One region of the Murimonas intestini genome, then DNA from elsewhere that is predicted to be linked to it. Evidence: riboswitches for the same ligand, from Rfam matches in the RefSeq annotation. Region 1 holds a riboswitch; each other region holds the start of a gene.
The links. A riboswitch is a leader RNA that binds a small molecule or an ion and turns the genes downstream of it on or off. The one in region 1 is predicted to bind cobalamin.
Positions count from the first base shown of each region.

Region 2: another riboswitch for cobalamin. It lies ahead of NSB28_RS23270 (ABC transporter substrate-binding protein); the one in region 1 lies ahead of NSB28_RS19800 (energy-coupling factor ABC transporter permease).
Region 3: another riboswitch for cobalamin. It lies ahead of NSB28_RS21080 (ABC transporter substrate-binding protein); the one in region 1 lies ahead of NSB28_RS19800 (energy-coupling factor ABC transporter permease).

Region 1 is NZ_JANKBI010000017.1:71,315-74,595, reverse strand. Features, by position in the region: gene cbiQ (cobalt ECF transporter T component CbiQ) at 1-591, opposite strand, end outside; gene NSB28_RS19805 (energy-coupling factor ABC transporter substrate-binding protein) at 610-933, opposite strand; gene NSB28_RS19800 (energy-coupling factor ABC transporter permease) at 935-1,687, opposite strand; cobalamin riboswitch at 1,818-1,999, opposite strand; gene hemA (glutamyl-tRNA reductase) at 2,166-3,281, shown strand, end outside.
Region 2 is NZ_JANKBI010000025.1:33,066-36,346, reverse strand. Features, by position in the region: gene NSB28_RS23275 (extracellular solute-binding protein) at 1-843, shown strand, start outside; cobalamin riboswitch at 951-1,143, shown strand; gene NSB28_RS23270 (ABC transporter substrate-binding protein) at 1,326-2,927, shown strand; gene NSB28_RS23265 (ABC transporter permease) at 2,933-3,281, shown strand, end outside.
Region 3 is NZ_JANKBI010000019.1:108,860-112,140, reverse strand. Features, by position in the region: gene NSB28_RS21090 (NAD-dependent protein deacylase) at 16-729, shown strand; gene NSB28_RS21085 (DUF951 domain-containing protein) at 782-976, shown strand; cobalamin riboswitch at 1,092-1,275, shown strand; gene NSB28_RS21080 (ABC transporter substrate-binding protein) at 1,511-2,578, shown strand; gene NSB28_RS21075 (FecCD family ABC transporter permease) at 2,582-3,281, shown strand, end outside.

The DNA.
Region 1 (3,281 bases):
TGAGATCATTGAACCAAAAGATTTTAGGGATGTCTTATAGTCCTTGTTGCCCAGACGTGAATTCTGGGAGGTGGTGATCGCTGACGCAATATCCAGAAGTACAAAGATGAAACGGTAGATCAGGAGCATCAGTTCCTGCAGCAAAAGCGGACAGTGAAGCCTGTGCAGGACAAGGATGATGTCTGTCATAGGAGTATTCAGGGATAAGAAATAGAGGCAGGATACACTGGCCAGCGCGGTCAGGATCAGCTGGATCCCATACAGGATAGATGAATGGCTGCCTGTAATGTAATAGCTCCCAACAGGAATGGCAAAGGCATCCAGGGGAGTTTTTGAAATATTTATAATAATTGCGATGGTGCTTAAGAATAAGAATGCCAGAGGGACGGCCATTAATGTTTTATAACGGGAAAGTGGGATCCCCCCTGTTTTTACATTGAGGATCCCATTTACTGCGAGGACGAGAAGAGCTATGGCAATCGAACGTGAGACCAGACAGAAAATCAGTGTGGCCATTGCATAGGCAAACTTCTCACCGGCATTGACATATCTTAATTTGGAATAATAGCAAAGCTTATCTATAACAATCAAGACAGTACTCCTTTTTGACTATTCAAGTTCTTTCCCAAGTTTTTTCGACCATTTTTTGCGCTCAACAAGGCGTCCCATACAAAAAGCCATGATGCCAACGCCAATGCCGGTCTGGATACAGAAGATAAGGCTCTCTACTTCCCCGGGAAGCTCCCCGCCCAGCATAGTTTCCAGAACAGGAGTGAACCAGGGCTCATAGCCGCTGTTTACTTCTTCAACTACCTGGCTGCCCGCATCATCTGAACCGCCGAATTCGGCGCCCTTAAGGGCAAATAATGGTACTATGGCAATTAAAATGGCGGCTGCGATCAATATTAAGACGGTTTTTGTATTCTTACTCATATTATTTAGCCTCCTTTTTAACAAATCCGATGGCTTTCAGCTCAGGCATAGCGAAGGATTCCAGCCCGATTATGATGATCAGGGTCAGGATACCTTCCAGCACAGCAAGAGGAAGCTGTGTAGGTGCGAATACTGCAAGGAATTTCACAGCGGAAGCGCCAACGCCGCCCTGGTCTGAAGGATGTGCCAGAGCCAGCTGAAGGCTTGTCACACAGTATGTAAAAAGGTCACCGAGCATGGCAGCGAGGAATACACTCACTCTTTTGTTGATTTTAAACTTCATGCAGAGCTTATAGATTCCAAAGGAAAGGAATGGGCCTGCAATTGCCATAGAGAATGTGTTGGCGCCCAGGGTAGTAAGTCCGCCGTGGGCCAGCAGGATCGCCTGGAAAAGAAGCACAATAATACCGAGGATGGCTACAGATGACGGTCCGAAGAGGATTGCGCCGAGGCCAGTCCCTGTCATGTGTGAACAGCTGCCTGTTACAGACGGAATTTTCAGGGATGAAATTACAAAGATAAAGGCTCCCGACATAGCCAGAAGTGTAAGTGCCTTTCTGTTTGCCTGCAGAGATTTTTTGATAGAAAAGAAACCTGCCAGCAGGAACGGAATACAGATAACGCCCCATGCGATACAGAATGCTGCAGGAAGGTACCCTTCCATAATGTGCATTGCATTAGCCACAGGTGTGATCCCAAGGGCGAGTGCGAATGCGCCGGCCAGAATGACCAGCTTTTTTTGCTTTTTACTCATAACTTTCTTCCTCCTGATTGAAATTGAGTGCTGACATAAAAAAACCCGTCTGGATGCAGACGGGTATACGACAAAAATCCCCTTATTCTAAGGGAATGTATCATACACCGGCCATCGTTCGTAACCAGGTGTAAATCGTTTATCGCAGGCAGGTCTTCTGACTCAGGCTTCTTCACAGCTACCCGCCTTCCCATTTTCACAGTGGCGTATCTGGATAGCTGCTGTTCCTTTACAGCGGCGTGACCGTGCGGGCTTTTAACCCGGCTTTCCTATTCTTCCGTTTAACGGACACCTGTCGATACTCAATTATGATAAGATTTTATCATTTGTCCCATAAATTGTCAATGTGTGAAATGAGTGTTGCCGGGCTAAAAAATTTGTTTGATTTTGGCACATGTTGTGCTATGATGATACAAGATTGTTACGGTTCTGTGAACAGTAACACAAGATTAAGTTTGAAAGGCAGAGCGGTATTTACATGAGTATTCAAATGATAGGGATCGATCACAGCAGGGCCGGGATCGATATAAGGACAATCTTTTCATTCACTAAAAAAAGATGTGCCGAAGCATTGGATTTCTTTAAGGGCATCGAAGGCATTGAGGGATGTATCCTGCTCTCTACATGTAACAGGATGGAGCTTTATGTGAGCTGTGAAGAAGAATTTCAGGGGTCCCTGTTTGACCTTTTGTGTGAGGTTAGGGAAATACCCGACGGAGGCTTCTACAGGTCTTATTTTGTATACAGAGAAGGGGAAGAGGCCGTGGCCCATCTTTTCCGTCTGGCGGCAGGACTTGAGTCACGGATACTGGGGGAGGATCAGATCATTACCCAGGTGAAGGATGCCCTGGCTCTGGCGAGAGAGCAGTATGCGGCGGATAATGTCCTTGAAGTATTATTCAGGATGGCGGTGACGGCAGGCAAGAAAGTCAAGACGGAAGTATCTCTTTCTACGGCCAACAGATCGGTTATACACCAGGCTCTTGATACGCTGAGGCAGGAAGGGCATACATTTGAAGGAAAGATCTGCATGGTCATAGGAAACGGGGAGATGGGGCGGCTGACGGCCACTGTCATGCATGAAGCGGGCGCGGATGTAACTGTCACGGTGCGCCAGTACCGCAGCGGTATCGTAGATATTCCAAGGGATTGCAAAAGGATCGATTATGGAGACAGGATGCAGCTGTTTCCAAAATGTGACTATGTGATAAGTGCCACTGCAAGCCCTAATTATACACTGAAGGAACACTGTGTCAGAGAGGCACAGGTGTCTCATCCTGTAGTCCTTGTGGATCTGGCAGTGCCAAGAGATATAGATCCTGAAGCAGGAAAGCTTGAAAATATCACGTTATATGATATTGATTACTTTAAGGTCGATATAAAAAGTGAAAAAGTCAGGGCAAATATTGCCAGGGCAGATCATATCTTAGAGGAGCAGATGGAAGAATTCTACACATGGTATGAGTGCAGGGATGTGATCCCCAAAATACAGGAGATCAAAGAAGAAGCAGCCAGAGACGTAGAGCTGCGTCTGACGAAGGTTATCCGTGATCTTCCTCTGGAAAAGGAAATGCAGGAAAAGCTCAGGGGATGC
Region 2 (3,281 bases), on a different contig from region 1:
AGCCTGGATAAGAAGTTCAGTGAGGGAAGGATCATGTTTTCCTGGTTTTCCTGGCTGTCTGGCACTTACAATATTGATTCGTCAGGCCATGTGAACAATGCCCAGCGGCCGGACGGGTATGCGAATGTGCCTGCCGGGGATATGAAGATATATGAAGCGCCTGACCAGATAATCGGGAGGAACTGGTATTTTGCCATCAGCAAAAACTGCAGAGAGATCGATAAGGCGTGTGAATTCCTGAACTGGATCTATGATCCTGAGGTGGAGCGTTATCTGTACAACGGGCCGGAAGGCGGAGTATGGAATTATAATGAGGATGGGGAGCCGGTGGTGACTGAGGAGGGCTGGCATGTGATAAACAATAAGGCCGAGGACATCATGCCTGTCAGGTGGGGAGGCGCTTTCCAGGACGGGACATATCTGCTGAACGCCCTGGGGCTGCAGGCCTCCACCATTATGGATGACGGCTATACCATCGGGTACAGGTATTGGCCCTCCAGTCTGAATGCAAATGCCACCCTGATGCAGAAGGAAGTAAATGAAATGCTTGGAACAGACACTCTGGCAGAGTATCTCTATAAGAATGATATGGTAGCAAAATCCACAATAGCCGTAAATATGATCCCGCCTGCTTCCGATGAGATGGAGACAAGGATAAATGCCATCGGGGAGATCGTGCGCGACTATTCATGGCAGATGGTCTATGCAAAGGATAACACAGAGTTTGAATCACTCTGGACGGTGATGGTGGAAAAAGCTGAGAAGCAGGGACTATATGATGTGGAAAGCTACTATAAAAATGCCTGGGAGAACGCCCTGACGAAAGCGGCGGAATATGAGTGAGACAGCGGCATGCGACTAGTACCATAAGTTTTTCTAATACCCCGGTTAAGAAAAAAATGAATATCTTTTTGTCTTATATTGTGGTAAAATCAAACCTGCAAGTTAAATAAATAATAAAGATGCAGAGGTACGCCGGAGGCAATTCCGGTGTTTAATAGGGAATACAGTGAGAATTCTGTAGCAGCCCGCTTTACTGTGATAATTATGCTTTTCTTCAAATATGCCACTGGCCCGCAAGGCTGGGAAGGCGGAGAGAGTGACGATTTAAGCCAGGAGACCTGCCCTGCATGAGAGACATGTGTTTTCGGTGGGGAAAAACAGGTAAATGAGCAATAGAAAGAGCGAGTATCAGATCTGCGTTTTTTCAGGAGCATACAGAAGAGTGATACTTCAATCGTTTACATGGATAAGGGCACTGCCGCCGGGCAGTGCCCTTTCCCGTTTCCGGAAAACCACTCACAGACAATGAAGGAGGAAAAAGAATGAAACGCAGCTGGAAGAAAATGACGGGCCTGTTCATGGCAGCAGCCCTGGGAGTAAGCCTTATGGGGTTTACAAGTGAGGCCAAGAGCACAGAGGGGGCGGCAGACGCCGCGGAGAGTCTGAATGAGACAAAAGAGATGGTGCTGGGATCAGTGCGTGATATGATCCCGGGGGAGGGAGATGCGTTTTATGTGAACCTGAGCGCTCAGGTATGGGAGCCATTAGTCATCAACAACAATCACAAGCTGGAGCCGGGGCTGGCAGAGTCCTGGGAGACAAATGATGACTGTACTGAATGGACATTCCACCTGGTGGAAAATGCATCATTCACAGACGGAGTAAAATTTGATGCAGATGCCTGCATGAAAAATATTGAAAGATATAAAGCAGGACCATTGACATCTACGTATACATCACTGAGCATAGATAAGTCATTTCCAAATCTTAAGGAGATGGTCAAAATTGATGATTACACTGTGAAATTTGTGTTCAGTGAGCCGATCACCACGCTGGATGCCCTGCTGGGAGATTACGGCAGTCCAATGATCAGCCCTAACTGTTTTGATGCGTCCACAGGGGAGATCACATCCCAGGTCGTGGGCACAGGACGCTATATCATTGATGAGCATGTACAGGACCAGTATGCTACATTTGTGAGAAATGAAGACTACTGGGGAGAAAACCCAGGCAAGCTTAAAAGCTACAGGGTAAACTGCATCCCTGATTCAGAGACACGCTATTCAGCACTCGTGTCAGGAGAGATCATGGGCCTGATGGACAATGGCGCTATCATGGTTGATGCGGCAGATAAGCTGGTTAAAAGTGATGACAGATTCGTGATTGAGCCCACAAAGAGTCATATGACGCATTACCTGTATGTCAACGGGTCCAAAGAATATTTAGGTGACGTGAGGCTGCGTCAGGCGATCAGCTATGCAATCGACAGGGAGCAGTTAAATGAGACTTTGTATGCAGGTCTGTGCTATCCGGCCTATGGCGCTCTGAGCAACCAGACACCGCTTTATAAGGACATTCAGGGTGAATACAATCTGGAAAAGGCAAAAGAGCTGGCGGATGAAGTGCTGGGGGGACAGCGCCTTCAGACTACCATGATCCTGGGACAGAGGGTAGTGGACGGCTATCCGGTGAAGGCAATGGCAGAATATATGCAGGCAGCCTTGTCTGAAATAGGTATAGATATGACGATCGAAGTGCTGGATAATGCTGTTACTACAGACAGGCTGAAAGCCGGCGATTATGATTTTAATATTACAGTGACAGGTTTAAACAGCGCAGATCCCTATGCAACTCTCTTTGGATGGATGGGAACAGAGGGCGGCAGTAATGTGAGCTACCACTGGAACTATTCTAATCCTGAGGTTGACGAACTGCTTTCAACTGTACTCAACGAGAAGGATGAGCAGAAGAGGGCAGAGATATATGGACGCCTCCAGGAAATTTCTGCAGAAGAGCTTCCGGTGATCTCCATCCTTTATTATGTGAATGTAAATATCCACAATAAAGAGGTCACAGGCTATGTATCTGACCTGTTTGATGGCGTGAGCATCCCGACCCTGGAATGGGCAGACGAAAGTAAATAGAAAATATGGCAGTTCTAAAATATATAGGGAAAAAGCTTCTGATGCTGGTCCCTGTCCTGTTTGGTATTTCAGTGCTGGCATTTATGCTTGGAATGGCTTCCCCGGGAGATCCGGTGGAGGCCATCCTCAATCCGGACGGGACGCAGATCATAGACCAGAAGGAGTATGATATAGTGCGGGAAAGGCTGGGACTGGATGATCCAGTACCCGTACAATATGTTAAATGGCTGAAGAATGCCCTTACAGGAGAGCTGGGGCGTTCCTTTTTTACGAATAAAGAAATAAAAGAACAAATGGCATACCGTCTGCCGTATACGATCCGTCTGGCCTGCTTCGGAATGGCGCTTACAGTAG
Region 3 (3,281 bases), on a different contig from region 1:
AAGGAGGATATTGTTATGGACAGTGTATCACGTCTGAGAGAAATGATTGAAGGCAGCAGCAATATTGTATTCTTCGGTGGGGCGGGAGTTTCCACGGAAAGCGGGATACCTGACTTTAGGAGCACTGACGGGCTGTATCACCAGCAGTATGATTATCCGCCTGAAACTATCTTAAGCCATACCTTTTTTATGAGGAACACAGAAGAGTTTTACAGGTTTTACAGGAATAAGATGCTTGTTCTGAACGCACAGCCAAATGCAGCCCATCAAAAGCTTGCGCAGCTGGAAGCAGAGGGCAAGCTGAAGGCTGTCATTACCCAGAATATTGACGGCCTTCACCAGAAGGCGGGCAGCAGGGAGGTTCTGGAGCTTCATGGGAGCGTCCACAGGAATTATTGCATGAAATGCCATAAATTTTATGATGCAGAGTATATGCTGGAATCACACGGTGTGCCAAAGTGTGAATGCGGGGGAACAATAAAGCCTGATGTGGTTCTCTATGAAGAGGGGCTGGACAATACGACACTTTCCAAGGCTGTACGTTACATATCTGAGGCTGATATGCTTATTATCGGAGGCACCTCACTTGTGGTATACCCGGCAGCAGGACTTGTGGATTATTATCAGGGGGACAAGCTGACAGTTATTAATAAGACTGTGACTCCCCAGGATAAGTATGCCAATCTTGTAGTTCAGGGAAGCATCGGGGAAATATTGGGGCAGATATAGGGAAAGATAGTTACGAAAGATCATATTTTTCAGTAAAGGAGCTGGGCTGGGAATGGAAAAGCTTAATTATGAAGTCGGAGATATAGTGAAGCTGAAAAAGCAGCATCCCTGCGGAAGCAGCGAGTGGAAAATCATGAGGGTCGGCGCTGATTTCAGGCTTCAGTGCCTGGGATGCGGACATCAGATCATGATAGCCAGGAAGCTGGTGGAAAAGAACACCAGAGGGCTGAGGAAGCCGGAGGATTAGTATATTAATAAGTTATTGTTTCTCCGTGACCAGTAACTTTATAACGTCCGATCTGCATATGAGTCAAAACGAGGGTTGACTTTTTGCAGATATATGGTGTAGTATATTGGCAGTAATTGATAAAAGGATATTAAGTGCCCACAAGGTGGGGTAATAGGGAATTAGGTGTAAATCCTAAGCGATCCGGTCACTGTAAATGGTGAGCAGAGGCATAAAATGTCATTGCATGAAAGTGTGAGAAGGCATGCTGCTGCGCATGAGCCATGAGCCAGGAAACCTGCTTAATATAAGGTTGGTATCTTCCGCAGAAAGTATCCACACCCAATAAAGAATATATGACAGCCGGCACAGGGGGCAGAAGGCGTGTATTTACACGCTGCATATACTGTGCTGCCAGCTGGAATAAATGAAATGTCTGCGGATCGTGCAGGCATTTTTTTATTCAGGGAAACTTTGTTCTTGTGAAATAAGACCTTCAGGGAGGATGTGCAGCTGCGGTGGTATATAAAAATCATTCAAAGGAGAAATGAAAAAATGAAGAAAAAAGCAGTAGCAATTGTAATGACGGGAATGATCTGCGGCCTGACAGCCTGGGGTGCAGGAAATGGAACAGTGGCGGAAGCGGCTGAAGGGACAACGGAAACTGTCACAGAAGTGCAGGAGACAGAAGCGGAGGATGAAAACGCCTCTAATTATCCTCTCACGATCAGTACGTTTAATTATGAGAAAGAACCTGTAGAGGAAACCTTTACTGAGGCGCCTAAAAAGGTTATTACTGCATGGCAGAATTCTGTGGAGACTATGCTGGCTCTGGAGCTTGAGGATAATATTATCTCTATCATCGGTGTCACTAAGGATGATATCACACCTTCCTTACAGGATGCTTATGCTAAAATCGAAGATAAAGAATTTAATGATTTCACAGACAGCAATGCAGCTATGAGCAAAGAAGCGGCAATCATGCTGGAGCCGGATTTTATTCTGGCATGGAAGTCCACCTTCTCTGAAAAATCACTGGGAGACGTGGATTACTGGCATAAGAATGGCGTTAATACATACATGGCGCTGAATTCAAATGATATCAGCGAAAAGAGGACAGTGGAGAATGAATACCAGGATATCCTGACAATTGGAAAGATCTTTAACGTGGAGGATAAAGCCCAGGCCATCGTTGATGAGATGGAAGCCGCTGTTGACAAAGTGACAGAGGCAGCTAAAGGCAAGGAAAAGAAGAAAGTGCTTGTGGTAGAATTCCTCGGTGATTCCATCAATGTATACGGTGATACAATGCTTGCAGGCGACATGGTGACAAAGATGGGCGGAGAGCTGGCGGACGCTGACGGACAGATCGGAAAAGAAGATCTTGTTGCACTCGATCCTGATGCTATCTTCGTGATACATATGGAAGGGTACGGAGAAGGCGCAGGTTCTGAGGCACTGAAGAATATCACAGAGGATCCTGCTTTCTCAAGCCTGAAGGCTGTAAAAGATAATCAGGTATTTCCTCTGAATTTAAGTGATGTGTACACAAGCGGCATCCGCACCATTGACGGACTGAATGCCATCGGTGAAGCATTATATCCGGAATTATACCAGGAGTAAAAAATGAAGAAGAAAGCATCTTATATTACCATATGTATCGTACTGCTTGCAGCGCTTGGGGTATCGCTGCTGGCAGCAGTCACTATAGGATCCTCCAGCCTGACTATAGAGCAGGTCTATGAGATCATCCTCTATAAGCTGTTCGGCATTGGAGACGGCACGGCCCTGGGGGCAGGGCCGGTACACGATGTGGTATGGTATATCAGAATGCCCAGGCTGATCCTGGCGCTGCTGGTGGGCATGGGACTTTCTGTCTGCGGTGTCATCATGCAGGCAATAGTTAAGAATCCTCTGGCAGACCCATATGTGCTGGGTATCTCTTCAGGTGCATCGCTTGGGGCTACCCTCTCTATTATGCTTGGAGTGGGGGTGGCGCTGGGGGCCAATGCAGTAGGCGGCATGGCTTTTCTGGGAGCCTTTGGTATTTCTGTGGCTGTGGTGGGACTGGCAAATGTAGGGGGCAGGGCCAATTCAGTCAAGCTGCTCCTTGCAGGTATGGCACTGAGCGCAGTATGTTCAGCTTTTTCAAATTTTATTGTGTATCTTGTAAATGACAAGGATAAGATTCAGACAGTTACTTACTGGATGATGGGGAGCCTGGCAGGTGCGAAATGGGAAAATATGGCGGTCATAGCCCCTGTCATACTGCTGGGGACTCTGTTTTTCTGGACCCAGCACAGGACTTTGAATCTCATGCTTCTGG